Regions from separate parts of the Pseudomonas germanica genome, predicted to be linked through region 2. Evidence: predicted binding sites of a transcription regulator. Region 2 holds the regulator's gene; the other holds the start of a gene.
The links. Region 2 encodes sigma-54, which starts transcription at its own class of promoters, with help from an activator protein. Its sites were predicted from a motif close to ANTGGCATNNANNTTGCTNT; they were not measured.
Positions count from the first base shown of each region.

Region 1: a site for sigma-54 is predicted at 9,699-9,718, ahead of glnK (P-II family nitrogen regulator). Genes of this name have one in related genera too.

Region 1 is NZ_CP071586.1:6,694,924-6,710,953, reverse strand. It holds gene J0G10_RS29895 (NorM family multidrug efflux MATE transporter) at 1-866, opposite strand, end outside; gene J0G10_RS29890 (LysR substrate-binding domain-containing protein) at 1,025-1,945, shown strand; gene J0G10_RS29885 (methyl-accepting chemotaxis protein) at 2,130-4,106, shown strand; gene J0G10_RS29880 (aldose 1-epimerase family protein) at 4,326-5,540, shown strand; gene J0G10_RS29875 (YifB family Mg chelatase-like AAA ATPase) at 5,537-7,030, opposite strand; gene J0G10_RS29870 (N-acetyltransferase) at 7,627-8,172, opposite strand; gene J0G10_RS29865 (BRO-N domain-containing protein) at 8,368-8,886, opposite strand; gene J0G10_RS29860 (accessory factor UbiK family protein) at 9,246-9,506, opposite strand; gene glnK (P-II family nitrogen regulator) at 9,920-10,258, shown strand; gene J0G10_RS29850 (ammonium transporter) at 10,297-11,634, shown strand; gene J0G10_RS29845 (secondary thiamine-phosphate synthase enzyme YjbQ) at 11,850-12,275, shown strand; gene sutA (transcriptional regulator SutA) at 12,378-12,704, shown strand; gene J0G10_RS29835 (HAD family hydrolase) at 12,895-13,602, opposite strand; gene xerC (tyrosine recombinase XerC) at 13,599-14,498, opposite strand; gene J0G10_RS29825 (DUF484 family protein) at 14,501-15,226, opposite strand; gene dapF (diaminopimelate epimerase) at 15,240-16,030, opposite strand, start outside.
Region 2 is NZ_CP071586.1:1,283,728-1,299,757, forward strand. It holds gene J0G10_RS05500 (HPr family phosphocarrier protein) at 1-104, opposite strand, end outside; gene rapZ (RNase adapter RapZ) at 120-977, opposite strand; gene ptsN (PTS IIA-like nitrogen regulatory protein PtsN) at 980-1,444, opposite strand; gene hpf (ribosome hibernation-promoting factor, HPF/YfiA family) at 1,456-1,764, opposite strand; gene J0G10_RS05520 (RNA polymerase factor sigma-54) at 1,838-3,331, opposite strand; gene lptB (LPS export ABC transporter ATP-binding protein) at 3,519-4,244, opposite strand; gene lptA (lipopolysaccharide transport periplasmic protein LptA) at 4,244-4,789, opposite strand; gene lptC (LPS export ABC transporter periplasmic protein LptC) at 4,776-5,348, opposite strand; gene J0G10_RS05540 (KdsC family phosphatase) at 5,357-5,881, opposite strand; gene J0G10_RS05545 (KpsF/GutQ family sugar-phosphate isomerase) at 5,881-6,855, opposite strand; gene J0G10_RS05550 (ATP-binding cassette domain-containing protein) at 7,131-7,940, shown strand; gene mlaE (lipid asymmetry maintenance ABC transporter permease subunit MlaE) at 7,940-8,737, shown strand; gene mlaD (outer membrane lipid asymmetry maintenance protein MlaD) at 8,737-9,204, shown strand; gene J0G10_RS05565 (MlaC/ttg2D family ABC transporter substrate-binding protein) at 9,216-9,863, shown strand; gene J0G10_RS05570 (STAS domain-containing protein) at 9,860-10,165, shown strand; gene J0G10_RS05575 (BolA family protein) at 10,281-10,520, shown strand; gene murA (UDP-N-acetylglucosamine 1-carboxyvinyltransferase) at 10,543-11,808, shown strand; gene hisG (ATP phosphoribosyltransferase) at 11,933-12,568, shown strand; gene hisD (histidinol dehydrogenase) at 12,694-14,031, shown strand; gene hisC (histidinol-phosphate transaminase) at 14,035-15,087, shown strand; gene J0G10_RS05600 (IS481 family transposase) at 15,441-16,030, opposite strand, start outside.

The sequences.
Region 1 (16,030 bases), 1.3 Mb from region 2:
GCCGGCACCATGAACGCCACCGAGACAATTTGCAGGGCAATCTGGTGCGCGCCCAACTGCGTGCTACCCATGGTGCCCATGCACAGAGCTGCGAACGCGAACAAACCGACTTCCACCGCATACGTGCCACCGATTGGCAGGCCGAGGCGCCACAACTCTTTCAGGTACTGCCGGTTCGGCCGCGACAGGCCCGCGCGCAGCGGGTACGCGTCATAGGCCGGATGCCGGCGGATGTGCCAGGCCAGCGCCAACGCCATGCAATTGGCGACAATCGCTGTGACCAGGCCGATGCCCGTCAGGCCCATTTTCGGCAGACCGAACATGCCGGTGATCAGCGCGTAATTGAGCAGGAAATTCGCCACCGTGCCGGCCAGACTGATGACCATCACCGGTGTCGCCCGGCCGATTGCACTGGTGAAACCGCGCAGGGCCATGAAACTGAGGTAGCCGGGCAGGGCGAAGGGCAGGGCAATCAGGAATTGCCCGGCCGCGTTGACGTTGGTTTCGGTCTGGCCGAACAGCAGCAACACCGGTTTCAGGTTCCACAGCAGCAACCCGGCGCCCAGCGCCATCAGCCACGCCAGCCACAATCCGGCCTGGGTCAGACGCGCAGCGCCAATGATGTCGCCGGCGCCCTTGCGAATCGCCACCAATGTGCCGACCGCTGCAATCACGCCGATGCAGAAAATCGACACGAACGAATAAGTCGCCGCACCGAGACCGCCGCCCGCGAGCGCTTCAGGACTCAGGCGCGCCATCATCAACGTGTCAGTCAGCACCATCAACATGTGCGCCAACTGTGAAGCAATCAACGGCCCTGCCAGCCGCAGAATGGCCCAGAGTTCGGTACGCACAGGATGCTGCATGGTCATCACCACTCAATTTCAGAGGGAACAGGAGACCGTCGATTCTCGGCGCTTGGCGGGCTTTGCACAAAGGGATAAAAAGGATGGGTCACATGATTAAAACTCATCCTAGGTAAAGGGTTTAAGATTGGCTTTATCCCGCTATCGGAGCTTTCTGCATGTCTCGTCGTCTTCCTCCCTTATATGCCCTGCGCGCATTTGAAGCGGCGGCGCGACATAGTTCGTTCACCCGGGCTGCCGAGGAACTGTCGATTACCCAGAGTGCGGTAAGTCGGCATATTCGGACCCTCGAAGATCACTTCGCCTGTCGGCTGTTTCATCGCAGCGGTCGCAATCTGCAACTGACCGAAGCGGCGCGGTTGCTGCTGCCCGGGATCCGCGAAGGCTTCAGTGCGCTGGAGCGGGCCTGCAATACCTTGCGTGCCGAGGACGACATTTTGCGCATGAAAGCGCCCTCGACCCTGACTATGCGCTGGTTGCTCGCGCGCCTGAGTCGCTTCCGCCATTTGCAGCCTGGCAACGAAGTGCAACTGACCAGTGCGTGGATGGACGTCGATTCGGTGGATTTCAACGATGAGCCTTTCGACTGCGCTGTTTTGTTGAGTGACGGGCATTTTCCGCCGGATTGGGAGGCGAGTTTATTGTTTCCCGAAGAGCTGATTCCGGTGGGGGCGCCAAACTTGCTGAATGATCAACCGTGGGATCTGGCTCGACTGGCTTGCACCGAATTACTTCACCCGACACCGGACCGTCGCGATTGGCGCAGTTGGCTGGAACACATGGGGCTGTCCGATCAGGTGTCACTCAAGGGTGGGCAAGTGTTCGATACCCTCGAATTGGGCATGATCGCGGCGGCGCGCGGGTACGGTGTGTCGATGGGCGACCTGTTAATGGTCGCCGAAGATGTGGCGCAGGGAAGGCTGAGCCTGCCGTGGCCAACCGCGGTCGCCAGCGGTTTGAATTACTACCTTGTGTGGCCAAAGACCCGCCCGGGAGGTGAACGTTTGCGCCGTCTCAGCGACTTTCTGCAAAGCGAAGTCCGCGCCATGGAGTTGCCGGCGGTCGCGCGCTTGAGCTGAAACGTTAGAGCCGCCACAATGCCGGCCTTGTGCCATAACCTTGTTTTCCGCTCAAGTATTTGGATCCACCGCCGAATACGTGCTTGTGGAACCGTCGTGCCGGTATCCACGATTCACCCCCACAACCAGAAAAATTTCCGAGTCGAGATCAAGGAGGATCCCGTGGCTCGGCCAGGAGCTGTCCATGTCTCAACCTCGCGCTCGGATCGCCTCGCAGCTGGGCCTCGCGCTCGCTGTAATACTGGCGATAGTTATCAGTGGCAGTACGGTGTTCGCCTTGCGTTCGCTGGACTCCGCCAACCTCGCCACTCGTGAAGAGCATCTGGCCAGTGAGGCGCGGCTGCTGGCCGACCAACTGAGCACCTTCCACGGCACGCTGCGTGAAAGCACCCAGCGCCTGAGCGGGCTGTTCGAGAAGCGTTTCAGCGCAGGTCTGAGCATTCACCCGAGTGAGCCGGTGAATGTTGCCGGCACCCAGACCCCGGGTCTGCATCTGGGCAGCGAAGTGCTGAACAACAACTTCAAGGAAGTCGACGAGTTCAAGCAGATGACCGCCGGCGTCGCCACCCTGTTCGTGCGCAGCGGCGAAGACTTCATCCGCGTCAGCACTTCGCTGACCAAACAGGATGGCACCCGTGCCATCGGCACCTTGCTCGATCACGCGCACCCGGCCTACGCGAAGTTGATGGCGGGGCAGGGTTACGTCGGTCGCGCCTTGCTGTTCGATCGCTCCTACATGACCCAATACACCCCGGTGCGTGATGGCAGCGGCAAGGTGATTGCGGTGCTGTTCGTCGGCTTCGATTACACCGACGCGCAGAACATCCAGTTCGATAACCTCAAGCGCTTCCGCATTGGCCAGAGCGGTTCGCTGGCGTTGCTCGACGAGCAAAACAAATGGCTGGTCGCGCCAGCGGGGGTGCAGGCGCTGGATCAAGCCGTTCCGGTGATCAAAGGTTTGGCTGCAAAGCCGGGCAAGGGTGAGTTCTGGAGCGACACCTCGGAAGATTTCTATAGCATTGCCGTGCCGTTCGATGGCGGACCATGGTCGGTCGTGGCGAGCATGCCGAAAGCTGAGATCCGCGCGGTGACCTGGAGCGTGGGTACGCAACTGGCCATTGGCAGTCTGTTGGCGATGCTGCTGGCGGTCGGATCTGTGGTCTGGCTGCTGCGCAGCAAACTGGCGCCTCTGGGGGATCTGGTGCGTCAGGCCGAGGCCTTGGGCGCCGGTGATCTGAGCGTGCGCCTGAACGTATCGAGCAACGACGAAATCGGTCAGCTGTCTCGCGCGTTCAACCAGATGAGCCAGGCGCTGTCGACCATGGTCGAGCACATCCGCCGCTCTTCGGAAGAGGTCAACAGCCGTGCCCAGGCCCTGTCCGGTTTGTCCGGCGGTGCCTATGAAGGCATGGAGCAACAATCTGGCGAAATCACCAGCATGGCCGGCGCGGTGGAAGAGTTCAGTGCGACGTCGTTGAACATCGCCGACAACATGGGCGCGACCCAGCGTCTGGCGCAGGAAAATGCCCAGCAAACGCAGATTGGCCGCAGCTCGATGGAAGAAGCGTCGTCCTCGCTGGAGCAAATCGCTGGCGCCCTGAACAGCACCGCCACCGTGATCAACACCCTCGGTCAGCGTTCGCAGGAAATTGGCGGCATTGTAGGTGTGATCACCTCGATCGCCGAGCAGACCAACCTTCTGGCACTTAACGCAGCAATCGAAGCTGCCCGTGCTGGTGAGCAGGGTCGTGGCTTTGCTGTGGTGGCCGATGAGGTGCGCAGCCTGGCCTCGCGCACCCGTCAGGCGACAGATGAAATTTCCAGCATGATCCACAGCATCCAGCAGGAAACCGGTAACGCGATCAGCACCATGGAGCAGGGCAATGTGCTGATGCAGGAAGGTTTGTCGCGCAACGCCAACGTCGCGTCGGCGCTGGCGCGAATCGATGAACAGAGCCGTTCGGCGGGGCAGCAGTTTGCCGCGATTACCACGGCCACTCAGGAGCAGAGCAGCACCGCGACTCTGTTGAGCAGCAATTTGCAGAGCATCGCACTGGCCAACAGTGAGCAGCGTGAGGTTGTGTCGAACCTGGCTGTTACCGCCAAGGAGCTTGAGAAGCTGGCGGCGGATCTGCGTTCCGAGGTTGATCGCTTTCGTTGATACAGCCTTGATATAGCTTTCGCGAGCAGGCTCGCTCCCACAGTGTCCGGTGCGAATCACAGATTTTGTGAAGACCCGGATCCCCTGTAGGAGTGAGCCTGCTTGCGAATGCAACACTGCAGATCTTCGGCTGAACCTGCAATCTGTCGATCTAATACACTTGCTGAAACGTTTCCGCAGCGCTATAAAAATGACACAACTCCAATAAAGGCTGCTGCCATGACCCCGCTCAAACTCGCCGTCGCCCTCGGCGCATTCTCTGCTGCTTCCCACGCCATGGCCTGGGATTACGTCCTTCTCGATACCAACAAACCCGCGCAAAACTGGACCATCACCAGTGAGCAGCTCGGCGTGAAAACCGCCAAACCCTTCTCCGTGAGCCTGCGTACCTTGCACGGTGGGCGGCAGGAAGGCGTCAGCATCGTTGATATCGATAACGGCACAATGAAACTCTCGGTGGTGCCCACCCGAGGCATGAACGTCTTGCAGGCTTCTGTCGGCGACGTGCGGATGGGTTGGGATTCGCCGGTCAAGGACGTGGTCAACCCGGCCTTTATCGAGCTCAACGGGCGTGGTGGGCTGGGTTGGCTGGAGGGCTTCAATGAACTGGTCGCCCGCTGCGGTTACGAATGGGTCGGCCATCCCGGCATCGACAATGGCGAACTGCTGACCTTGCATGGCCGCGCCGCCAACATTCCGGCCAGCACCGTCACGCTGCACATCGATGAAAAGCCGCCCTACGCCATCAGTCTGCGTGGCGAGCTGCAAGAGCAAGCCTTCAAGAAAGTCGACTTCTCGGTCGTTACTGAACTGGTCACCGAGCCTGGCAGCGTGCGCTTTGCACTCAACGATACGCTGACCAACAACGGCGACTATCCGAAGGAATACCAGGCGCTGTATCACAGCAACTTCAGTACGCCGTTCCTCGAGCAAGGCGCACGATTTGCTGCGCCGGTAAAACAGGTGTCGCCGTTCAACGACAAGGCCAAGGGTGATCTGGCCGACTGGCAGACCTATCGCGCGCCGACCAAGGACTATGACGAAACCGTCTACAACGTCGTGCCTTACGCCGATGCCAAAGGCGAAACCCTGACTGTTCTGCATAACAAGGCGGGCAGCCTCGGTGTTTCTGTTGGCTTCAATACCCAGCAGTTGCCGGTGTTCTCCTTGTGGAAAAATACCGACACTCAAGGCCAGGGCTATGTCACCGGGCTGGAGCCGGGCACCAGTTTTTCCTACAACCGTCGCTATCAGCGTCCGCTGAATCTGGTGCCGACCATTGCACCCAAGGAACACAAACAGTTCCAGATCAGCTACAGCCTGCTCGCGGACAAAGGTGCTGTGGATAACGCCTTGAAGCGCGTGACTGAGATTCAGGCCGGGCGCGAAACCGAAGTGCGGCAGACGCCGCTGGTTGATCTGACCGAGCATTAAGGTGTCGCCGGCCGGTATTGCAGTGCCTCGGCCAAGTGTTCACGTTTGATTGCATCGACTTGCTCGAGGTCTGCCAGAGTGCGGGCGACCTTGAGCAGGCGATGGGCCGAGCGCAGCGAAAGCGTCAGCCGTTCACAGGCTGATTCCAGCCATTTCTCATCGGCTGTGGATAACTTGCAGTGCCGCTTCAATCCCGGCAGATCGAGAAACGCATTGGCACAGCCCTGACGCTTCTGCTGTCGTTCGCGAGCCTCGGCTACCAACGCCGCAGCGCTGGCGCTGTCCTCTCCCGGCTTCACCTGCGGGTTCAACGCCGTCGCTTCCCGCGCCACTGTCAGGTGCAAGTCGATCCGGTCCAGCAAAGGCCCCGACAGTTTGTTGCGATAGCGCTGCACCATGTCCGGCGTGCAGGAACACTTGCCACTCGGCTCGCCAAGATATCCACAGGGACACGGGTTCATCGCCGCCACCAACTGAAATCGCGCCGGGAAACGCACGCGATCCTTGGCCCGGGCAATCACGATATGCCCGGACTCCAGCGGCTCGCGCAGCACCTCCAGCACCTTGCGATCAAACTCCGGCAGCTCATCGAGAAACAGTACGCCGTGGTGGGCGAGGGTGATCTCGCCGGGTTGCGGTTTTGAGCTGCCCCCGACCAGTGCCGGGCCGGATGCGGAATGGTGCGGCTGGCGAAACGGCCGCTGTGGCCAATGGGTCAACGGCACGCCGCTGGCGACAGATTGAATCGCCGCAACCTCCAGCGCTTCACTCTCGGCCAGCGGCGGCAACAGTCCCGGTAATCGGCTGGCCAGCAATGTCTTACCCGTTCCCGGCGGCCCACTGAACAGCAGGTTATGGGCACCCGCAGCAGCAATCAGCAACGCCCGTTTCGCCGCCACTTGCCCCTGCACTTCATTCAAGTCGGGATAAGGCTTGCTGGCATGCATCAACCCGTCTGATACATAGGGCTCAACCGGCGTATGCCCATTGAAATGCGCCACCGCCTCCAGCAGATGATCCACCGCAAACACTTTCAACCCCGATGCCAGGCAGGCTTCCTCAGCATTCGCTCGCGGCACCACCAGCGCACGACCCGCCTTGCGCGCTGCCAGTGCGGCCGGCAACACCCCACGCACCGCTCGTACCGCGCCGGACAACGCCAACTCACCCAGACATTCCACATCATCCAGCGTCAGACACGGCACCTGCACACTCGCCGACAGAATCCCCAAGGCAATCGCCAGGTCAAACCGCCCGCCATCCTTGGGTAGATCCGCCGGCGCCAGATTCAAGGTGATCCGCCGCGCCGGAAACTGCAGCCCGGAATTGATGATCGCGCTGCGCACCCGATCCTTGCTCTCCTTCACCGCCGCCTCGGGCAGCCCGACCATGGTCAGCGACGGCAGACCGTTGGCCAGATGGACTTCGACGGTGACAGCGGGGGCTTCCACGCCAATCTGGGCGCGACTGTGGACGATGGAGAGGGACATGGTCGTTCCTTGAGCTGAATCGGGGAGCCGCTTCCTGCGGGTTTTTGAAGGGTAGTTGAGCCGGGTTTCAGTGCTGAAATAGAGGTTTACAAGACGTATCAAGACCCGATGGGCTGTCAGTGCTTGCCTGAATTGGAGCGTTGACTCTCGCTCGGCATTGACGGATCCTCCCGCTCGAGGACTGCAACTGCGCATTCGTTGGGACTGGGCACCAGTAAAAGCTCCCCCGCATTTTTGGCAGCAGAGAAAGCTGGTTTTTCTGAAGTAGTGACGACGGGCCAGCTCGTCGGATTCTGAACCCATGGTTGCAAAGCCAGGAGCTAAAGAATCGCTGCGACTACTCCTCCAAACACAAAAAAGGCGTCCTATGGACGCCTTTTTATTTTTGACTCAGGATCTTCTACCGGCCAGCGGGCCGCTTGGCTCAAGCTCTGGCCCACACGTAACAGCAACTTCAATAAATCGCCGTTGGTTGGCTGACATATCCCCAGCCAACCGGAGTGCTTCGAGATGTAGTTCAACAATCTGAAGAAGCTTTGCCTTTCGCTTTTTTGGGCTCATACGCACCTCGTACGATTGGGTTGTTGATTTCGATGTTATTGACCGTTCACAGAAATGACAAGCCGGTTGGTATGGTCGAATTCGAACCCCAGTTTCCGGTAGTAAAAAACAACATTCGGATCAGGATCCTGAATTTCGATTTCTTTACATCCTAGCGCTCGCGCATAGTGATCTGCGACAAGCAGAGCAATCGGCGCGATCCTGCCGCGAAGCGGGTGCGCCCTGTCCGGATGCCCTTCCAACAGAATAATCTTTAAGCAGATAGAGCTTGCGCGCGGGGTCGCATAGCACATGCCGCAAAGAATCTGTTTGAACCATATCGCCAAATCCAGACCTTTCGCATCTTTACTTTTCCAGTCTGCAACGTCATCCCAAGGGAAAATTGTTGGCCCCTCCCAGAGAAAGTATTGCTTTATCGCTGCTGGGGTAATTGGCTCAAACTTGACCGCTGCTGCATCAATATTTGGGATTCTCGGGGCAATGTTCTTTAGAAAGAATTTGTAGGCGATCTTTCGCGAGTTTGATCTGAATGTCTGGTTACGAAGATCCGTTGCTTTGCCTTTTCTTCTCATTGTTTTCATCTGTTTGGATCTGGTCGCAGAAGATAGCCAGCAGAGAGGGGGCAGCGAAATCAGACGTGGGGGACGCGTTTTGTAGGACGTTACTTCTGTGAGTGGAGGATTTCGGAGTAGGGGGGGCGAGTTAACGAAGACACAAGACAGGTCATTTCAGTGGTATCACTGAAATGACCGTTGGTGAGGTTGCAGCGCAAAAATTCAGATCAATTGCAGAGCCTTTCTCCACCATGAGTTCACAACCGTGCGGTTTGCTTGTTCTCGCTCCGTCACCATGTGTGGCACATCCTGCAACCGTATCCACGGCTGATTATTCCAATGCAACAAACTCAACGTCATGTCCGGCCAACTGAGCAAGCTGAGGTGTGGGCGTTCGCCTGTGCAGGGATGTTGGGCGTCGCGCAGGGTGGGGATGACCTGGTGGGTGAGCCATTCGCGCAGGGCTCGGTATTCGGGGCAGTAGTGGTAGACGAGGAGGGCGTAGATGCCGGACTCGCTGATCAGCAGAGTGTTTTCGATCTGGTTGTGGATCAGGGTTTTGCGGGTTTGGTATTGGTCGGGGTCGAGTTTTCGCAGCATGCGTTCGTTGAGGTAGATGTGCAGCAGGCGGCTCAGGTCTCGGGCGCAGAACCAGGGTTGGTTCTGGATGAGGAGGGCGTGGAGGGGGAGTTTGTGGCGGGTGAAGATGTGCGGGCTTAGATAAGTCTCTTCTTGATTCATGGAGCAGTTCCTCTTGCTTAAGGGGCTGCCCTCAATCGTCGCCAAACGATTGGGTGGCAGTTGTACGCGGGTTGGCGAACCGGAGCAAAAGGAACCCGGCAGACCCGAAGGTCTCCCACGCACAACCGCCATGAAACGATGTGGCGGTAAATGTAGCCGCCATCATGGTTGTCGTGCGCCTTAAGCTGTTCGGGTCGCCAAACCCGGTGCTGAACATTCAGCATCGGGTGAGCTTAGAAACCTGGGCTTTTCGGCGCAATCGGGCGGCGGTGGTGCAGGTTGTAGGACGTTGCCGGGATGGTTGAAGGGCTGGAGATCAAAAGATCGCAGCCTTCGGCAGCTCCTACAGGGGGCGCGGATTATTCAGCGGACGGCGTCAGCTTCGCTTCCATCTCGGCAACTTTGGCTTCGAGGCTTTCAAGTCGAGCGCGAGTACGCGCCAACACAACCATCTGACTATCAAATTCTTCACGGCTCACCAGGTCGAGTTTGCTGAACGCACTCTGCAGCAGCATCTTGAACTGGCTTTCGATTTCGGCTTTTGGCAGCGGGGTGTCGCCGTTGAACAGGCGGGAAGCGGTGCCGCTCAGGGCGTCGAGGAAGTCTTTGGGCGCGAGCATGGTGGATGTCCTGGAAACAATGGCCGGCAGTGTATCACGCAGTGTCTATAGTCAATCTCGTGGTCAGGGATGCACGCTTTTCGCGCAGGCGGACGGACGGCGACGCACCGTTGTTGTGCGTATCCGCTGTGCCTTCTGCACGGGATGGCTTGAGGCAGCGGCCAAGGGATTGAAATCAGGGGATTTTGGCGAGATGGCAAGGTTTCTGCTTAGTCACCTTCGACCCATGCACTGATGCAGTCGCTGTGACGAATGCAGTGCGGCAGACGGAGCGGGGAGTTTCGTCAGCAGCGGTTAGCTGGCGTCAGTCGGGCAGGTAAGGCCGACGATGCGTTACAAAGCCAGGCACTGCGCTTAGACTTGAGTCGGGTTTGTTTTCCTGGGGCAAGTCCACCAATTCGGGAGAGAGTTTCATGAAGCTAGTCACTGCCATCATCAAGCCGTTCAAGTTGGACGACGTGCGCGAGTCGCTGTCCGAAATCGGCGTGCAGGGCATTACCGTTACTGAAGTTAAAGGCTTCGGCCGGCAGAAGGGTCACACCGAGCTGTATCGCGGCGCGGAATATGTGGTCGATTTTCTGCCCAAGGTGAAAATCGACGTGGCCATCGACGACAAGGATCTGGATCGGGTTATCGAGGCGATAACCAAAGCGGCCAACACCGGCAAGATCGGTGACGGCAAGATCTTCGTGGTCAATCTGGAACAGGCGATCCGCATCCGTACCGGCGAAACCGATACCGACGCGATCTAAGCGCCGCCACAAACCCCAACGCCCCAGGAGAAAACAATATGACTCTGCGTAAATTCGCAGGGCTAGGAGCCCTGTTGTCCATCGTAATGCCAAGCCTTGCAATGGCGGCAGACGAAGTGGCGGCCCCGGTCCTCAATTCCGGCGACACTGCCTGGATGCTCACCTCGACAGCCCTCGTGCTGTTCATGACCATCCCCGGCCTGGCGCTGTTCTACGGCGGCATGGTTCGCTCGAAAAACATTCTTTCCGTGATGATGCAGTGCTTCGCCATTACCGGTCTGATCAGCATCCTGTGGGTCATTTATGGCTACAGCATTGCGTTCGACACCACCGGCATGGAGCAGGGCGTCGTCAACTTCAACTCGTTCTTCGGCGGCATGGGCAAGGCGTTCCTCGCCGGTGTCACGCCTTCGAGCCTGACCGGCCCAGCGGCTTTGTTCCCTGAGGCGGTGTTCATCACCTTCCAGATGACCTTCGCGATCATCACCCCGGCGCTGATCGTCGGTGCGTTCGCTGAGCGGATGAAGTTCTCCGCGATGCTGATCTTCATGGCTATCTGGTTCACCCTGGTTTATGCACCGATCGCGCACATGGTCTGGTCCGGCAACGGCGGCCTGATGTGGGACTGGGGCGTGCTCGACTTCGCCGGCGGCACCGTGGTGCACATCAACGCCGGTGTGGCTGGTCTGATTGCCTGCCTGGTATTGGGCAAGCGCAAAGGCTTCCCGACCACCCCGATGGCGCCGCACAACCTCGGTTACACCCTGATGGGCGCGGCGATGCTGTGGGTCGGCTGGTTCGGCTTCAACGCCGGCTCCGCTGCGGCGGCCAACGGCACTGCCGGCATGGCGATGCTGGTCACTCAGATTGCTACCGCTGCTGCGGCACTGGGCTGGATGTTTGCCGAGTGGGTCACCCACGGCAAGCCAAGCGCACTGGGTATCGCATCGGGTGTGGTTGCCGGTCTGGTAGCGATTACTCCGGCTGCTGGCACCGTGGGCCCGATGGGCGCACTGGTGATTGGTCTGGCCGCAGGCGTGGTGTGCTTCTTCTGCGCCACAACCCTGAAACGCAAACTCGGTTATGACGATTCCCTGGACGCGTTCGGCGTGCACGGTATCGGCGGTATCCTCGGCGCGATCCTCACCGGTGTGTTCGCTGCGCCGGCGCTGGGTGGCTTCGGCACCGTTACCGATATCGGTGCGCAAGTCTGGATTCAGGTCAAAGGCGTGGGCTTCACGGTGATCTACACCGCGATCGTCACCTTCATCATCCTCAAGGTCCTGGACGCCGTCATGGGTCTGCGTGTGACCGAGGAAGAAGAGTCGGTGGGCCTCGATCTGGCACAACACAACGAACGCGGCTACAACCTGTAAGTACGCGCACTAAAAAACTTGCCCGGTTCGCCGGGCATTTTTTTGTCTGGAATTTGTCGCAGAGAGAATAGCTGAAAGGATTTTTCGTACGGCTTTGGTCGTGTTTACGACGAGCGTTTTTCTGCGGCCAATGGCTTACATCATTGCAGGAATATTAGGGCCTTTGTTTTTTCCCAGAGCGCGCTAGAATGCGCCCCGAACGTGCGGAGAACTGTATGTGGCAACAGACTCTGATAACCCTGCGGGCGCGGCCCCGGGGCTTTCATCTGGTAACGGACGAGTTACTCGCCGGGCTGCCTGAACTCAGGCAGTGTCGGGTCGGTCTGTTGCATTTGTGGCTGCAGCATACCTCGGCGTCGTTGACCATCAACGAGAACGCCGATCCGGCGGTACGTCGCGACTTCGAACGATTTTTCAATCGTCTGATCCCACAAGGAACAGACGGCTATGAGCATAACGACGAAGGCCTGGACGACCTCCCGGCGCACTTCAAGGCCAGCGTGCTTGGCTGCCAGATCAGTCTGCCGGTTTCGGCAGGTCGCCTGGCACTGGGAACCTGGCAAGGCGTTTATCTGGGCGAGCACCGTGATCATGGCGGTGCCCGAAAAGTCCTCGCCACCTTGCACGGTGAAGGGGCGTAAACCGTTGGTCATCAATGGTTACTGATTTTTTAACGGCGACTTTCGACAGTTGCCAAAGCTGGTCTATAACTAATCTGCTTTTCGCAAGTCATGAGGTAGAACATGAGCGACGATGATCTGGAAAACGACGACCTCGAAGTAGGCGACGAAGACGAGGCCGAAGAAGGCCTGGAAGCAGCAGCGGAAGACGTTGCTGACGACGATGGCGGTGACGATACGCCGGCCCCGGCTGCCAAAGGCAAAGCCAAGGCTGCGGTGTCGGTTGACGAATTGCCGAGCATTGAAGCCAAGAACAAGGAACGCGACGCCCTGGCCAAGGCCATGGAAGAGTTCCTGTCGCGTGGCGGCAAGGTTCAGGAAGTGGAGGCCAACGTGGTCGCCGATCCTCCGAAAAAGCCGGACAACAAGTACGGCAGCCGCCCTATCTGAGGCGTGCCGCTGGCTTGCTGAAAAGGCCCGCCGTCGCTGCGGGCTTTTTCATGCCTGGAATAAAGCTATCGAAACGAATGCAATTCCCTGTGGGAGCGAGCCTGCTCGCGAAAGCGGTGGGTCAGTCAACATCAGTATTGAATGACAGAATGCCTTCGCGAGCAGGCTCGCTCCCACAGGGGGTAGTAGATCAGTTTGAGGTGGCATTCCAGCGCGCGAGTACGGCTGGCAGATCCGTGAGGCTACGGATTTCAGCATCCGGCAGACGATCCGCTTCCCAGACTTTCCCCGCCGGGTTGAACCAGATCGCCCGCAACCCGGCCTGCTGCGCGCCGGCAATGTCATCGCCCGGATGATCACCAATATGCACGGCAGTTTCGGCTGTAGCACCACCACGCTGCAACGCCTCATGAAACAACCGGGCATCCGGTTTGGCGATGCCGATGTCTTCCGCGCACAACGCAAACTTGAAGTAGTCCGCCAAACCCAGCCGACGCACATCGGCATTGCCATTGGTGACTACGCCAAGCGAGTAATGATTGGCGAGAATCTCCAGTACTGGTTCGACTTCAGGGAACACTTCGATCTGATGCCGAGCATGCAGAAACACTTCAAAACTCTTGTCCGCCAGCGTCGACGCCTCGTCATGGGCGTACCCGGCTTCTTCCAGTGCATGGAACAACACCCGCCGGCGCAGCGCGCTGATGCGATGTTTTAGCCCCGGCTCATTGGCCAGCACCCGCTCACGAATCCCCCACAAATGCTCCACCGGCACCGCACCCAGATTCGGCGCATGTTCGCTCAGCCATTCGCGCAATATCGCTTCGGCGCTGACGATCACCGGAGCGGTGTCCCACAAGGTGTCGTCAAGGTCGAAGGTGATCAACTGGATGCTCATGAATCATCGCCTTTCATGCGTTTGGCCCGGGGGTGGGCGCTGTCGTAGACCGCCGCCAGGTGCTGGAAGTCCAGGTGGGTGTAGATCTGCGTGGTCTTGATGTCCGAGTGGCCGAGCAATTCCTGCACCGCGCGCAGATCCTGCGAGGATTCGAGCAGGTGGCTGGCGAAGGAGTGGCGCAGCATGTGCGGGTGCAAGTTCTGCCCCAGTTCACGTTCGCCGGCCAGTTTCACTCGCACCTGAATCGCCCGTGGACCGAGGCGTCGGCCTTGCTGGCTGACGAATACGGCGTCGTCTGCGGGGTTGGTCATGGCCCGCAGAGGCAGCCATTGTTCGAGGGCTTCGCGGGCCTTTTTGCCCACCGGCAGCAGCCGGGTTTTACTGCCCTTGCCGAGGACTTGAACCATGCCATCGGCGAGGTCGAGTTGATCGAGATTGAGTCCGGTCAGTTCGGAAAGGCGCAGGCCGGAAGAATAGAACAACTCAAGAATCGCCTGATCGCGCCGCGCGAGAAAATCATCCTCGACCGCCCCTTCAAGCAGTTGCAGTGCGCGATCAGTATCGAGGGTTTTCGGCAGTCGGCGCTCGCCTTTTGGCGGTGCCAGACCCGTCGCCGGGTCGTGGTCGCAAAGACCTTCGCGATTCAGATAGTGATAGAGCCCGCGTACTGCCGAGAGCAGCCGCGCGAGGCTGCGCGAGGATTGCCCCTGCGCATGCAGACGGGCGATCAGGCTGCGCAGGCGCTGAATGTCCAGCGCCGCCCAGCTGCCGATGTTCTGTTTGACGCACCAGCCAAGGACTTTATCGAGGTCGCGGCGATAGGCCGAGAGCGTGTGCGGCGACACCTGTCGCTCACTGCGCAGGTGTTCGCAGTAAGCGTCCAGTTGCCGTTCCATGCTCAGCGTACCGAGCGCAGGGAGCTATTGACCCGTGGCAGCACACGGCCCATGACTTCGGCGATGTAGCTGAGGAACAGCGTGCCGACCGAACTCTTGTAGTGCTGCGGGTCACGGCTGGCGATCGCCAGAATGCCGTGGATGCCTTGATGGCTGACCGCGACGACGGCAGTGGAGCCGATCTGCTTGCGTTGTTCTTCGCCGAAGAGGAAGTCCAGTTCATGCTCACGCAGGCTGCCGCTGACGCTTTTGCCTTCGGTAAGCAAGCCGCCGATGGCGACTTGGGCGTCAGCGTGAGTGACCCAGCGACCGACCGGCGCCGGGTTGTCACCGAGCAGGATCAGGCTGACAAAGGGCACCTGAAAATCCTGGCGCAGGCTGTCTTCGACGCTGATCACCACGTCTTCGAGGCTGGCGGCGTCCATCAGGGACAGTATGAGACGGCGGGTCTTGTCGAACAGGCGATCGTTGTCGCGGGCGACGTCCATCAACTGCGAGAGGCGATGGCGCATCTCGATGTTACGGTCGCGCAGAAGGGTCATCTGCCGCTCGACCAGCGAAACGGTATCGCCACGCTGGTGGGGAATACGCAGGGCGGGCAGCAGTTCTTCGTGCTCGACGAAGAAGTCCGGATGAGCCTCGAGGTATGCGGCAACCGCTGCCGCCTCCAGGCTCTCGGACGCTGATTCGTCGGACTGTCGGGCGGGTACCTGAGGCTTATCGGTCATGGTTTCTGCTCACTCAAAGACGTACTTGTCCTTCGTATACACGCACTGCCGGACCGGTCATCAGCACCGGTTGGCCAGGGCCTGCCCATTCAATGGACAGGCGCCCGCCGGGCAGGTCGATCAATAGCGGCGAATCCATCCACCCCTGGCTGATCGCAGCGACAGCCGCTGCACAGGCGCCGGTACCGCAGGCTTGGGTTTCCCCGGCACCGCGTTCCCACACGCGCAACTGCGCACGGTTACGGTCGATGACCTGGAGAAAACCGACATTCACTCGCGCGGGGAAGCGCGGATGGTGTTCGATTTTCGGCCCCAGCTCATGCACCGGTGCACTGTTGATGTCCTGCACGCGCAACACGGCGTGCGGGTTGCCCATCGACACGGCGGCCAGTTCGACCGTGGTGCCGTCGACTTCCAGCTGATAGCTGGTCGCTTGCGCTGGCGCTTCGAACGGAATGTCCGCTGGCACCAGACGCGGGGCGCCCATGTTCACGCCGATCTGGCCGTCGTTACGCACGTCCAGTTCGATGATGCCGCCCTTGGTCTCGACGCGAATCTGCCGTTTGGCGGTCAGACGCTTGTCGAGCACGAAGCGTGCAAAGCAGCGCGCACCGTTGCCGCACTGCTCGACTTCCGAGCCATCGGAATTGAAGATCCGGTAACGGAAATCCACGTCCGGATTGCTCGGAGCCTCAACGATCAGCAACTGGTCGAAACCGATGCCGGTGTGGCGGTCGCCCCACTGCTTGGCGTGCTTTGGCTGAATATGCGCGTGCTGGCTGACCAGGTCGAGAACCATGAAGT
Region 2 (16,030 bases):
CTGATCGTGCAATCCGGATACTGCCCGGCCACTCCAACAAACTTGGCCGATGCGCGGGCATGCAGGCCCAGCTTGTTGATGATTTCGATTTCCAGAGCAGGCATCGCGGTGTGAATCCTTTAAGTGAGGTCGCGGTGGCGAACCTGGACGTTCTTCAGGGTTTTCTGCAGGGCCTGACCCAGACGTTCGGTCAGGTAGACGGAGCGGTGATGCCCGCCGGTGCAGCCAATGGCAATGGTGACGTAAGCGCGGTTGCTCGCGGCGAAGCGCGGCAGCCACTTGTGCAGGTAGGTGAAGATGTCCTGAAACATTTCTTCGACCTCCGGCTGTGCCGCCAGGTATTCAGCCACCGGCGCATCGAGACCCGATTGCGCGCGCAGTTCCGGCTTCCAGTACGGATTGGGCAGGCAGCGCACATCGAACACCAGATCCGCATCCACCGGCATGCCGCGCTTGAAGCCGAAGGACTCGACCAGAAATGCGGTCCCCGGCTCCGGTTGGTTCAGCAGACGCAGCTTGATGGAGTCGCGCAACTGGTACAGGTTCAGATTGGTGGTGTTGATCTTCAGGTCGGCGAGGTCGGCAATCGGGCCGAGCAGGGCGGTTTCATCCTGGATCGCCTCGGCCAGTGAGCGGTTGGCGTTGCTCAGCGGGTGACGACGGCGGGTTTCGGAGAAACGCTTGAGCAGGGTTTCTTCGTCGGCGTCCAGATACAGGACGTCGCATTGGATGTGTTTGGCCCGGACATCTTCAAGCAGTTCGGGAAAGCGTGTCAGGTGGCTCGGCAGGTTGCGCGCATCGATGGACACGGCTACCAGCGGCTGCGCCAGTTCCGTGTGAATCAGCGCGCGTTCGGCCAGTTCCGGCAGCAAACCTGCGGGCAGGTTGTCGATGCAGTAATAGCCGTTGTCCTCAAGGACATCCAGAGCCGTACTTTTACCCGAGCCGGAACGGCCGCTGACGATGATCAAGCGCATGATTAGTGCCCGTTCTGCTCGTCCAGGACAACCTGATACAAGGCTTCATTGCTTGGAGCGCTGCGCAGTTTTTCACGCACTTCCTTGCGATCGAGCATGCTTGCGATCTGGCGCAGCAGCTCCAGGTGCGCATCGGTGGCAGCCTCCGGGACCAGCAAAACAAACAGCAGGTCAACCGGTGCGCCGTCAATGGCGTCGAAATCAATCGGAGCATCAAGGTGCATCAGCGCACTGATCGGTGCAGTGCAACCCTTGAGGCGGCAATGGGGAATGGCGATGCCGTTACCAAAACCGGTGGAACCGAGTTTTTCACGGGCAATCAACGCCTCGAAGACATCTTGCATCTCCAGATCCGCCACTTCGCGGGCGATCAGGTTGGCAATTTGTTCGAGGGCTTTCTTTTTACTGCCGCCCGGCACGTTCACGAGGGAACGGCCGGGGGTCAGGATACTTTCAAGTCGGATCATGGGGTGGGGGGTTATCGACCGGTAGCGCCCTGGAGCAGGCTCTGGGTCTTTTCCTTATGCTTTTTGAGTTGTTTATCCAGCTTGTCGGTCAAGGCGTCGATCGCCGCGTACATATCGGTATGTTCCGCGTTGGCGACCACTTCGCTGCCGGGTATATGCAAGGTGGCTTCGATTTTCTGCTTCAGCTTTTCGACGCACATCGTGACTTGCACGTTGGTGATCTTGTCGAAATGGCGCTCCAGTCGTTGGAGTTTTTCCTCGATGTAGGAACGCAGAGGTTGGGTCACTTCCAGTTGGTGTCCACTGATGTTGACTTGCATACAGCTTCTCCTTCGTTGCCAGTGCATAAAGCGGCAGGCCGGATAGCCTGCCACTGGAACGCTGTAACGTGGCTTACATCAACCGCTTGCGTTCGCTCGAAGGCGCGATCCCGAGGGATTCGCGGTACTTGGCGACGGTGCGGCGAGCCACCTGAATGCCTTGTGCCTCCAGTAAACCAGCGATCTTGCTGTCACTCAACGGCTTTTTCTGATTTTCCGCGGCAACCAGTTTTTTGATGATCGCGCGGATCGCCGTGGACGAGCATTCGCCGCCTTCGGAGGTGCTGACGTGGCTGGAGAAAAAATATTTCAGTTCATAAATACCGCGCGGGGTATGCATGAATTTCTGTGTGGTCACCCGGGAAATGGTCGATTCGTGCATGCCGACCGCTTCAGCGATGTCGTGCAGAACCAACGGCTTCATGGCTTCGTCGCCGTACTCCAGAAAACCGCGTTGATGCTCGACGATCTGGGTCGCTACTTTCATCAGGGTTTCGTTGCGGCTCTGCAGGCTCTTGATGAACCAGCGGGCTTCCTGCAACTGATTGCGCATGAAGGTGTTGTCGGCGCTGGTGTCGGCGCGACGGACGAAACCGGCGTACTGGGCGTTGACGCGCAGGCGCGGTACCGATTCCTGATTCAGCTCGACCAGCCAGCGCTCGTTGTCCTTGCGCACGATGACGTCAGGGACAACGTATTCGGCTTCAGTGGATTCGATTTGCGAGCCAGGGCGCGGATTGAGGCTTTGCACCAGTTCGATGACCTGGCGCAGCTCGTCTTCCTTGAGCTTCATGCGCCGCATCAACTGGCTGTAGTCGCGACTGCCGAGCAGGTCGATGTAATCGCTGACCAGACGTTTCGCTTCCGCCAGCCACGGCGTCTTGGCGGGTAGCTGACGCAATTGCAGCAGCAGGCATTCGCCAAGGTTGCGCGCGCCGATACCGGCCGGTTCGAATTGCTGGATGCGGTGCAGGACGGCTTCGATTTCATCGAGTTCGATGTCGAGTTCCGGATCGAACGCCTCGAGGATTTCCTCGAGGGTTTCGTCCAGGTAGCCCTGATTGTTGATGCAATCGATCAGGGTCACGGCGATCAGGCGATCGGTGTCGGACATCGGTGCCAGGTTCAGTTGCCACAGCAGGTGGCTTTGCAGGCTCTCGCCGGCGGACGTGCGGGTGGTGAAGTCCCATTCGTCGTCATCGCTGCTGGGCAGGCTGCTGGCGCTGGTCTGGTAGACGTCTTCCCAGGCGGTGTCGACCGGAAGTTCGTTGGGGATACGCTCGCTCCAGTCACCTTCCTCCAGGTTGTCCACCGTGGGCGCGGTTTCCTGATACGAGGGTTCCTGGATCTCGGTGTTGGGCTTCTGTTCGGCGTTGTCGGCCATGGGATCGGAATTGTCGAAGTCGTCGCCTTCTTCCTGGCGTTCGAGCATCGGATTGGATTCCAGAGCCTCCTGGATTTCCTGTTGCAGATCCAGGGTCGACAATTGGAGCAGGCGGATGGCCTGTTGCAGCTGCGGTGTCATCGTCAGCTGCTGGCCCATTCTCAAGACTAGCGATGGTTTCATGGCAGGGGCTTAACACCTTATTCGCCGGCGCTATGCGCCATCCACTACAGGGCGCCGGGGCGCCAAACTTAAGCAAATTATATGCCTGAAACTGAAGTGTTTGCCTAGAGCGCTGTAACAATTAAAGCGTATTAATTCCTGCTTGAATCGATACAGCGCCCGGGCGGCGCACCGGGCACTGTTACGCTTACAAGCGGAACTCGTGGCCCAGATACACTTCCTTGACCAGATCGTTGGCCAGGATGGTTTCTGCATCGCCTTCGGCGATCAGTTGACCATCGTTGACGATGTAAGCGGTTTCGCAGATGTCCAGCGTCTCACGGACGTTGTGGTCGGTGATCAATACACCGATGCCCTTGGCCTTGAGGTGGTGGATGATCTGCTTGATGTCGCCGACCGAGATCGGATCGACACCGGCGAACGGTTCGTCGAGCAGGATGAATTTCGGTGCCGTTGCCAATGCACGAGCGATTTCCACCCGGCGACGTTCACCACCGGACAGGCTCATGCCAAGGTTGTCGCGGATGTGGCTAATGTGGAATTCCTGCAGCAGGCTTTCCAGCTCCTTGCGACGGCCGGCCTTGTCGAGCTCCTGACGGGTCTCGAGGATGGCCATGATGTTGTCGGCCACCGACAGTTTGCGGAAGATCGACGCCTCTTGCGGCAGATAGCCAATACCGGCCTTGGCGCGACCGTGCATCGGCTGGTGGCTGACGTCCAGATCGTCGATCAGCACGCGACCCTGATCGGCCTGTACCAGGCCGACGATCATGTAGAAACACGTGGTCTTGCCGGCGCCGTTCGGGCCGAGCAGGCCGACGATCTGGCCGCTGTCGATCGACAGGCTGACGTCACGCACGACCTGGCGGCTTTTATAGGCCTTGGCCAGGTGCTGAGCTTTCAGAGTTGCCATTACTGGGTTTTCTCGTCGGTTTTCTTCTTCGGCTGGATCACCATGTCGATGCGCGGACGCGCCTCGGTGACCTTGCTGCCGGTAGCACGACCAGCGCTGGCCAGTTTCTTCACGGTGTCGTAGACGATTTTCTCGCCCTGAGTGACGTTGCCGTCTTTGTCGACGACCTTGGCCTTATCGATCAGCACGACGCGGTTTTGCTGGGCGTGGTATTGAATCGTCACGCCGTAGCCTTGAACCGGTTTGGTGTCGCCCTGGGTTTGCAGCTGCTCGAAATAAGCCAGGTTGCCCACGGAGGTCACTACGTCGATATCTCCATTCGGGGCGCGAGTCATGGTGACGGTGTTGCCTTTAACGATCATCGAACCTTGGGTGATGATCACATCACCTTTATAGGTGGCGATGCCGTTCTTGTCGTCCAGTTGGGCGTCGTCGGCCTGAATGCGGATAGGTTGCTGCTGATCGTTCGGCAGAGCCCAGGCGCTCACGCTTCCCAGTGCTGCGCCCAGACTGAGCAAAATAGGGAGGGTTTTAACGAGCCTCATACTGTCCTCTTACGTTCGATAGCAGGTGTATCCTGCTTTCCTTCAGGTACGCTTTCATTCCAACGCCAGTCGATACACCGCCAGCGCCGTCGATTCTAACGGGTTGCTCGGTCTGCGCATATTCCTGCTGCGGGAACACGGTCATGCGAGTGGAAGTGATCAGGATGTCACGCTTCTTTTCATCGGTGCGCGCAACGCGTACCGAATCGATCAGTTCGACTTCGGTGCCGCCTGAGTTCACTTCACCGCGCTCACTGGTCACGTGCCACGGGAATTCTGTTCCGCGATACATGTTCAGGTCGGGTTTGGTCACGAGCGTGACGTCGGTTGCCTTAACGTGCTCGGCTTTTTCGGACGTCATTTCATACTGCACCTTGCCATCCGGCAGGTATTGCAGGGTATGCGTGTTGGTTGCATACCAGTCGATAGGCGTTTCAACCGAGGTGACCGGTGGTTTGTCGAGAAAGCGTTCCGGGCTGATATTCCAATAGCCGACCGCTGCGAAAATCGCAGCGATGCAGCCAAACAGCAGGAAGTTACGAAATTTTTTGCTGAACATGGTTTGGCTCACAGGTACGCGGCGTTGGCCGCATCGAGGCGGCCCTGGGCGCGCAGGATCAATTCGCAGAATTCGCGGGCGGCGCCTTCGCCACCACGGGCCCGGGTTACGCCATGGGCGTGTTCGCGGACGAAATCGGCGGCGTTGGCTACGGCCATGCCCAGACCAACACGGCGAATCACCGGAAGGTCGGGCAGATCGTCACCGAGGTAGGCGACTTCTTCATAGCTTAGGCCCAGTTGCGCAAGCAGGCCGTCGAGCACGACCAGTTTGTCTTCACGGCCCTGAAACAGGTGGGGAATCCCCAGGTTTTTCGCTCGACGTTCAACGACGGGTGTCTTGCGACCGCTGATGATAGCGGTCTGCACGCCGGCGTTCATCAGCATTTTGATGCCTTGACCGTCGAGGGTGTTGAAGGTCTTGAACTCGCTGCCGTCTTCAAGGAAGTACAGGCGACCGTCGGTGAGGACGCCGTCGACGTCGAAAACCGCCAGTTTGATCGCTTTGCCGCGTTGCAGCAGATCGTTGCTCATTACATGACTCCTGCGCGCAGCAGATCGGAGAGGTTGAAGGCGCCGACCGGGCGATCTTCCTCGTCTACGACTACCAATGCGTTGATTCGGTGATCTTCCATGATTTTCAGGGCTTCGGCGGCCAGCATTTCCGGGCGGGCAGTCTTGCCGTGGGCCGTCATTACCTGGTCGATGGTGGCGCTGCGGATGTCGATGCTGCGATCCAGCGTGCGGCGCAAGTCGCCGTCGGTGAAGATCCCGGCGAGTTTGCCGTCGGTTTCAAGGATGACGGTCATGCCCAGACCTTTACGAGTCATTTCCATCAATGCGTCTTTGAGCAGCGTGCCGCGTTGGACTTGCGGCAACTCTTGTCCGGCGTGCATGACGTTTTCCACTTTCAGCAGCAGGCGACGGCCGAGGGCGCCACCCGGGTGCGAGAAAGCGAAATCTTCGGCGGTGAAGCCGCGTGCTTCCAGCAGTGCCACGGCCAGTGCATCGCCCATGACCAGTGCTGCGGTCGTCGACGAGGTCGGTGCCAGGTTCAGCGGGCAGGCTTCATGCTCGACATGAACATTGAGATTGACCTCGGCAGCCTTGGCCAGCGGCGATTGCGGGTTGCCGGTGACGCTGATCAACTGGATGCCCAGACGTTTGATCAACGGCAGCAGGGTTACGATTTCATTGGTCGAGCCGGAGTTCGACAGGGCCAGAATCACATCGTCACGAGTGATCATGCCCATGTCGCCATGACTGGCTTCGGCCGGGTGGACAAAAAAGGCTGGGGTGCCGGTGCTGGCCAGGGTGGCGGCAATCTTGTTGCCGATGTGCCCGGACTTGCCCATGCCGACCACGACTACACGGCCTTTACTGGCCAGAATCATCTCGCAAGCGCGTACGAAATCGGCGTCGATATGGGGCAACAAGCCTTGTACGGCTTCCACTTCGAGTTGGATGGTGCGTTGTGCCGATTGAATCAGGTCGCTGGATTGGCTCATGTCAGAAATCGTATAGCCCGATGAAAAGGCGGCGATTATAGCGGTTATGTTGCAAAGCCTCACGCAAGTTCGTCGTGCTTTGTCATTACTCGTTACCAAAACCCGGGAAAAGAGCCTGCGCACCTGTCATATCGCCGAACGCAGGCTGGTACAAGCCTTGGGCGCGTAGCCTTTGCAGTGATATAGTTCGCCGCCAGTTCGGCCTGCCCGGGATGTACGTACTTTTTAAGTAAAGACAGGCGTCCGAGTGAGAGGCTGCATCGCAAGGAGTTTAGATGAGTGCCGATAACGCCTACGCGGTCGAGCTGAAGGGAGTCTCCTTCAAGCGCGGTGCGCGCAGCATTTTCAATAACGTCGATATTCGCATACCGCGCGGCAAGGTCACCGGCATCATGGGACCTTCCGGGTGTGGCAAGACCACGCTGCTGCGATTGATGGGGGCACAACTGCGCCCTGCCAGCGGCGAAGTCTGGGTCAACGGCCAGAATCTGCCTGCGCTTTCGCGCAGTGATCTGTTCGATGCGCGAAAGCACATGGGTGTGCTGTTTCAAAGCGGCGCGCTGTTCACCGATCTCGATGTTTTCGAGAACGTGGCTTTCCCCCTGCGTGTTCATACCGATTTGCCGGAAGAAATGATCCGCGACATCGTCCTGCTCAAATTGCAGGCGGTCGGTCTGCGCGGTGCCATCGAGTTGATGCCGGATGAACTGTCCGGTGGCATGAAGCGCCGCGTCGCACTGGCGCGAGCGATTGCGCTCGATCCGCAGATCCTCATGTACGACGAACCGTTCGTCGGGCAGGACCCGATCGCCATGGGCGTGCTGGTCCGTCTGATTCGCCTGCTCAACGACGCGCTGGGGATCACCAGTATCGTGGTGTCCCACGATCTGGCCGAAACCGCGAGCATTGCCGACTACATCTATGTCGTCGGTGATGGTCAGGTGCTGGGGCAGGGTACGCCGGACGAGTTGATGAACTCGGACGAGCCGCGTATCCGTCAGTTCATGACCGGCGATCCCGATGGCCCGGTGCCGTACCATTTTCCAGCGACGGATTACCGCGCAGATCTTCTGGGGAAGCGCTGATGCGCAGAATTTCATTAATAGAACGCGTACGCCGGTTCGGCGAGTCTGCGATCGACGCCGTCGCGGTGTTCGGTCGTGCGACGCTGTTCCTGTTTCATGCCTTGCTGGGGCGTGGTGGTATCAGCGGCGGTTTTGGTCTGTTGGTCAAACAGTTGCACTCGGTCGGCGTGATGTCGCTGGTGATCATCGTCGTTTCGGGTATTTTCATCGGCATGGTGCTGGCGCTGCAGGGCTTCAGCATTCTGTCGAGCTACGGTTCGGAGCAGGCCGTGGGGCAGATGGTTGCGCTGACCTTGCTGCGTGAGCTGGGGCCGGTGGTGACTGCGCTGTTGTTTGCCGGTCGTGCCGGTTCGGCACTGACCGCCGAGATCGGCAACATGAAGTCCACCGAACAGCTGTCCAGCCTGGAAATGATCGGTGTCGATCCGCTCAAGTACATCATTGCCCCGCGCCTGTGGGCCGGCTTCATTTCCCTGCCGGTGCTGGCGATGATTTTCAGCGTGGTAGGCATCTGGGGCGGCTCGTGGGTGGCCGTCGACTGGCTGGGTGTGTATGAAGGCTCTTATTGGGCGAACATGCAGAACAGCGTGAATTTCACCAGTGATGTGCTCAATGGCGTGATCAAAAGTATTGTTTTCGCCTTTGTAGTGACCTGGATTGCCGTATTCCAAGGCTATGACTGTGAGCCCACTTCCGAGGGTATCAGTCGTGCTACCACCAAGACCGTGGTGTTTGCCTCGCTGGCAGTGCTCGGCCTGGACTTTATTCTGACCGCTTTGATGTTTGGAGATTTCTGATGCAAAACCGCACCCTGGAAATCGGTGTCGGCCTGTTCCTGCTGGCAGGGATCCTGGCTTTGTTGCTGCTTGCTTTGCGGGTCAGTGGTCTGTCTCCGACGTCGACCACCGACACCTATAAACTTTATGCCTACTTTGACAATATTGCCGGTTTGACGGTCAGAGCCAAAGTGACCATGGCCGGTGTAACTATCGGCAAGGTCACGGCGATCGATCTGGATCGCGACAGCTTCACCGGTCGGGTCACTCTGCAAGTGGATAAAAAGGTCGACAATCTTCCGACCGACTCCACAGCGTCTATCCTGACCGCTGGTCTGCTGGGCGAGAAGTACATCGGTATCAGCGTCGGCGGGGAAGACAAACCGTTAAAGGATGGTGGAACCATCCATGACACGCAGTCGTCACTGGTACTGGAAGACCTTATCGGTAAATTCCTGCTCAATACCGTTAGCAAAGACGCCAAATGAGGAGCTTTTGAATGATCTCTATCTTGCGACGCAGCCTGTTGGTGCTGTTGGCGGCCTTACCGTTGATGGGTAACGCCGTGGCTGCTGCGACTTCGGCACATGATCTGGTGCAGGACACCACCACCCGGTTGCTGGCCGACCTGGCTGCCAACAAAGAGAAATACAAGCAGGACCCGACGGATTTCTACAAGGCGCTCAACGACATCGTCGGGCCAGTGGTGGATGCCGAAGGCATTTCCAAGAGCATCATGACGGTCAAGTACTCGCGCAAGGCCACGCCTGCGCAGATGCAGACCTTCCAGGAAAACTTCAAGAAAGGCCTGTTCCAGTTCTACGGCAACGCTTTGCTTGAGTACAACAACCAGGGCATCACCGTTGACCCTGCCAAGGACGAATCGGGCGATCGCACCAGCGTAAACATGACCGTCAAGGGCAGCAGCGGCGCAATCTATCCTGTGCAGTACACGCTGGAGAAGATCAACGGCGAGTGGAAACTGCGCAACGTGATCATCAACGGCATCAACATCGGCAAACTGTTCCGCGATCAGTTCGCCGACGCGATGCAGCGCAATGGCAACGATCTGGACAAGACCATCAATGGTTGGGCCGGGGAAGTGGCCAAGGCCAAAGAAGCCACCGAAAAGAACCCCGCGCAATGAATGAGGCCGCAGTTCGTATGAGTGATGTCGACGAGCTTCTGCTTAGCGGAGTGCTGGACTATCGCACCGGCGCTGACCTGCGCAAGCAAGGCCAGGCGCTGATCAAGTCCAGCAAGGCCTCTTCGCTGGTGATCGATTGCTCGGCGGTGAAGAAGTCCAGCAGCGTCGGTTTATCGTTGCTGCTGTGCTTCATGCGCGATGCGAATGCGGCCGGCAAGGCTGTCAGCATCCGTGCGATGCCCGAAGATATGCGCGAAATTGCTCAGGTCAGTGAACTGACCGAACTGTTGGCGCACCCCTGAACCCACATCTATAAAGAAGCCCCCCGTCAGAGTCCTGCCATGCGGGGTTCGCAGGCGCGGGGCTTTTTTGTATGATGTCCGACCCGTGCGCACAGGGCGCCGATTGAGGTTGAGCATGCAGGCCGTAGAAGTGAAGAGCTTCCTTGAAGGAAAGCTGCCCGGAACGTTGGTAGAAGTTGAGGGCGAAGGCTGCAATTTCCAGCTGAACGTGATTAGCGATGAACTGGCGGCGTTGAGCCCGGTGAAGCGTCAGCAGCAGGTCTATGCCCATTTGAACCCATGGATCACCGATGGCAGCATCCATGCGGTCACTATGAAATTTTTCAGCAGCGCGGCCTGGGCCGAGCGCACCTGAGCCTAAGGGCGTCGAGATTCTTATGGATAAATTGATTATTACCGGTGGCGCTCGTCTTGATGGCGAGATCCGCATTTCCGGCGCAAAAAACTCCGCCCTGCCGATCCTGGCCGCCACCCTGCTGTGCGATGGCCCGGTGACCGTTGGCAACCTGCCGCACCTGCACGACATCACCACCATGATCGAGCTGTTCGGTCGCATGGGCATCGAGCCGGTGATCGACGAAAAACTCAGCGTCGAAATCGACCCGCGCACCATCAAGACCCTGATCGCCCCGTACGAACTGGTGAAAACCATGCGTGCGTCGATCCTGGTACTGGGCCCGATGGTTGCTCGTTTCGGTGAAGCCGAAGTCGCACTGCCTGGCGGTTGCGCCATCGGTTCGCGTCCGGTCGACCTGCACATCCGTGGCCTCGAAGCCATGGGCGCGGTTATCGACGTCGAAGGCGGCTACATCAAGGCCAAGGCGCCTGAAGGTGGCCTGCGCGGTGCACACTTCTTCTTCGATACCGTCAGTGTGACCGGTACCGAGAACATCATGATGGCCGCTGCTCTGGCCAAGGGCCGCAGCGTGTTGCAGAACGCTGCTCGCGAGCCTGAAGTGGTCGACCTGGCGAACTTCCTCAACGCCATGGGCGCCAAGGTGTCCGGCGCTGGTACTGACACCATCACCATTGATGGCGTCGAGCGTCTGGGTTCGGCTTTCTATAAGGTCATGCCTGACCGTATCGAAACCGGCACTTACCTGGTCGCCGCTGCCGTGACCGGCGGTCGCGTCAAGGTCAAGGACACCGATCCGACCATCCTCGAAGCCGTTCTGGAAAAACTCCGTGAAGCCGGCGCAGAAATCACCTGCGGTGAAGACTGGATCGAGCTGAACATGCACGGCAAGCGTCCGAAAGCCGTCAACGTGCGCACCGCGCCGTACCCGGCGTTTCCGACTGACATGCAAGCGCAGTTCATCTCGCTCAACGCCATTGCCGAAGGCACCGGTGCCGTGATCGAGACGATCTTCGAAAACCGTTTCATGCACGTGTACGAACTGCACCGCATGGGTGCCAAGATCCAGGTCGAAGGCAATACCGCCATCGTCACCGGTACTGAAGTTCTGAAAGGCGCGCCAGTGATGGCGACCGACCTGCGTGCTTCGGCCAGCCTGGTAATCTCGGCACTGGTTGCCGAAGGCGACACGCTGATCGACCGCATCTACCACATAGACCGTGGTTACGAGTGCATCGAAGAAAAACTGCAGATGCTGGGCGCCAAGATCCGTCGCGTTCCGGGCTGATTGCTGCATTGGGACACAGGGACGTGTCCACTGATTTTAAGAGTCGAGCCGGTTTCCGGCTCGATGTATGTCCGGCGCCGATTGCGACCGGACATGAGTACCTTGATAAGGACTGACGTTTCCCATGTTGACCATCGCACTGTCCAAGGGCCGCATCCTTGACGACACCCTGCCGCTTCTTGCCGAAGCGGGCATCGTGCCGACCGAGAATCCGGACAAGAGCCGCAAGCTGATCATTCCCACGACCCAGGACGACGTTCGTCTGCTGATCGTGCGCGCCACCGATGTGCCGACCTATGTCGAGCATGGCGCGGCCGACCTTGGCGTTGCCGGTAAAGACGTGTTGATGGAATACACCGGCCAGGGTCTGTACGAGCCACTGGATCTGCAGATCGCCCAGTGCAAGCTGATGACCGCCGGCAAGATCGGCGCGCCGGAGCCAAAAGGCCGTCTGCGCGTGGCGACCAAATTCGTCAATGTGGCCAAGCGTTACTACGCCGAGCAGGGCCGTCAGGTCGACATCATCAAGCTCTACGGCTCAATGGAGCTGGCGCCACTGATCGGTCTGGCCGACAAGATCATCGACGTGGTCGACACCGGCAACACCCTGCGCGCCAACGGCCTGGAACCTCAGGAACTGATCGCCACGATCAGCTCGCGCCTGGTGGTCAACAAGGCTTCGATGAAAATGCAACACGCCAGAATCCAGGCGTTGATCGATACCCTGCGCAACGCAGTGGAATCGCGACACCGCGGCTGATTCACCTGCGCGACGTTAAGTCGCGCCCGTCTATCCGCCTCATAGCCAGAATCTCAGGTGCCCAAGCGGAAACGACTGCTAAGTTAGGGCGCCTGAGTTTTTGCCATTCCTATGAGGCTCTCGCTATGACCGCACCGACTGCAATTCGCCGACTCAACGCTGCTGACCCGGATTTCGCGCATCATCTGGATCATCTGCTGAGCTGGGAAAGTGTGTCTGACGACTCGGTCAATCAGCGCGTGCTGGACATCATCAAGGCTGTGCGCGAACGCGGCGACGCGGCGCTGGTCGAGTTCACCCAAAAGTTTGATGGCCTTGAAGTCGCTTCGATGGCTGACCTGATCCTGCCGCGTGAGCGTCTGGAACTGGCTTTGACCCGCATCACCGTGCCCCAGCGCGAAGCCCTGGAAAAAGCCGCGGCCCGTGTGCGCAGCTACCACGAAAAACAGAAGCAGGATTCCTGGAGCTACACCGAAGCTGACGGCACTGTACTGGGCCAGAAGGTCACGCCGCTGGATCGCGCAGGCCTGTACGTGCCGGGTGGCAAGGCGTCGTACCCGTCGTCGGTGCTGATGAACGCGATTCCGGCCAAGGTCGCCGGCGTGACCGAAGTGGTCATGGTCGTGCCGACCCCGCGTGGTGAAATCAATGAACTGGTGCTGGCGGCCGCATGCATCGCTGGCGTCGACCGGGTGTTCACCATCGGTGGTGCGCAAGCCGTCGCTGCGTTGGCCTACGGCACCGAAAGTGTTCCGCAAGTCGACAAAGTCGTTGGCCCGGGCAACATCTATGTCGCCACTGCCAAGCGTCACGTGTTCGGTCAGGTCGGCATCGACATGATTGCCGGCCCTTCGGAGATCCTCGTGGTGTGCGACGGCCAGACCGATCCGGACTGGATCGCCATGGACTTGTTCTCGCAAGCCGAGCACGACGAAGACGCCCAGGCGATTCTGGTCAGCCCGGATGCCGAATTCCTCGACAAGGTCGCTGCGAGCATCGACAAGCTGCTGCCGACCATGGATCGCTCCACCATCATCCAAACCTCGATCAATGGTCGTGGTGCGTTGATTCACGTGAAGGACATGGCCCAAGCCATCGAAGTCGCCAATCGCATTGCACCGGAGCACCTGGAATTGTCGGTCGCCGATCCGCAAGCCTGGCTGCCGCAGATCCGCCACGCCGGTGCGATCTTCATGGGCCGTCACACCTCCGAAGCGTTGGGCGATTACTGCGCTGGCCCGAACCACGTGTTGCCGACCTCGGGCACCGCGCGGTTTTCTTCGCCGCTGGGCGTATACGACTTCCAGAAGCGTTCGTCGATCATCTTCTGCTCGGAGGCCGGAGCTTCCGAACTGGGTAAAACTGCATCGGTGCTGGCCCGTGGCGAGTCGCTGAGCGCCCACGCGCGCAGTGCTGAATACCGCATCAAAGACGAAGACTTTCTAAAAGGGCAGGGGAACTGAGCGATGAGTAAATTCTGGAGCCCGTTCGTCAAGGATCTGGTGCCCTACGTGCCGGGCGAACAACCGAAGCTGACCAAACTGGTCAAGCTCAACACCAATGAAAACCCGTACGGCCCGTCGCCAAAAGCCTTGGCAGCGATGCAGACCGAACTGAATGACAACCTGCGTCTGTACCCGGACCCGAACAGCGACCTGCTGAAAACCGCCGTCGCCCAGTATTACGGTGTGCAGAGCAATCAGGTTTTCCTCGGCAACGGTTCGGACGAAGTGCTCGCGCACATCTTCCACGGTCTGCTGCAACACGATCAGCCACTGCTGTTCCCAGACATCAGCTACAGCTTCTATCCGGTTTACTGCGGTTTGTACGGCATCGAGTTTGATGCGGTGCCGCTGGACGCGCAGTTCCAGATCGATCCGGCCGACTACGCCAAGCCGAATGGCGGGATCATCTTCCCTAACCCGAACGCGCCAACCGGCTGCCTGCTGGCACTGGACGCGGTTGAGCAGATCCTCAAGGCCAGCCCGGATTCGGTGGTCGTGGTGGACGAGGCGTATATAGACTTCGGCGGCGAAACCGCGATCAGTCTGGTGGACCGTTATCCGAACCTGCTGGTGACGCAGACCTTGTCCAAGTCGCGCTCTTTGGCGGGTTTGCGCGTTGGTCTGGCGGTCGGCCATCCCGATCTCATCGAGGCGCTGGAGCGGATCAAGAACAGCTTCAACTCCTATCCGCTGGATCGTCTGGCTATTGTCGGTGCGGCAGCGGCGTTCGAAGATCGTGAGTATTTCGAAAAGACTTGCCGTCTGGTCATCGAGAGCCGTGAGTGGGTGATTGCACAGTTGCAGGCCAAGGGGTTTGAAGTGCTGCCGTCGGCGGCGAACTTCATTTTCGCTCGGCACCCGCAGCATGATGCGGCGGGGCTGGCGGCCAAGCTGCGTGAGCAGGGCGTGATCGTGCGGCACTTCAAGCAGGAGCGGATTGCGCAGTTCCTGCGGATTTCGATTGGCACGCCGGAGCAGAATCAGGCGTTGATCGATGGCCTCGGCGACCTATAAAAGCAAAAGCCCCTCACCCTAGCCCTCTCCCAGAGGGAGAGGGGACTGATTGGGGGATGCTGTTGAATTGCACCGACCTGATGCTGCTTTCCCGAATCCATAATCGACTCGGTCTTTCAGGTCGATGTACCTCACAAGATCCCCTCACCCTAACCCTCTCCCAAAGGGAGAGGTGACTGATTGGGGGATGCTGTTGAATTGCACCGACCTGATGCTGCTTTACCGAATCCATAATCGACTCGGTCTTTCAGGTCGATGTACTTCGCAAGACAACTCGGTCGGCTCCCTCTCCCTCCGGGAGTGTATGTACCGGAGACATGGTGGACACATGTTCGGAGACATGGTGGACGGTTTTAGATCTTCTTACCTGCCGTAACGATCTGCAAGTTCAAGTCGATTCGGGCGATACGATGTCTACTCCAGTAGACATCGTGGATGCCGTCCTCCGTCGTTTCCCTGATAGCCACTGACCTCCCGTAAAATGCCTTTCCAACTGTGTATTCACGATTGCCCCAGTAGATCTCGCCCTTCACCTGAACCTTCCTGACCACATCCCCATCATCGTACTCAGGCGCCGCCGGTTGCTCCTGATATTCCCGCGGGCTACTACTGTAGCGAGTAGCAGGAACCTGCATGCCCAGTGCTTGATGCGGGCGCTTCTGGTTGTAAATCTCACGCCAGATATCAAACGCCCGTTGCGCATCGTCCAGATCGATGAAGAGCTGGCCTTGCAGGACTTCCCTTTTCAGGCTGCGGTGGAAGCGCTCCAGCTTTCCCTGGGTTTGCGGGTGATAAGGTCGGGAGTGGCCGACCTTGATGCCCTGGCTCATCAGCCAGACCTCCAGTGCGGTATAAACACCTGTCTGATCACCCCATGGCGAACCGTTGTCCATCGTCATGCGTAAAGGCAGGCCGAAACGCCGAAAGGTCCTGATTAGATGCT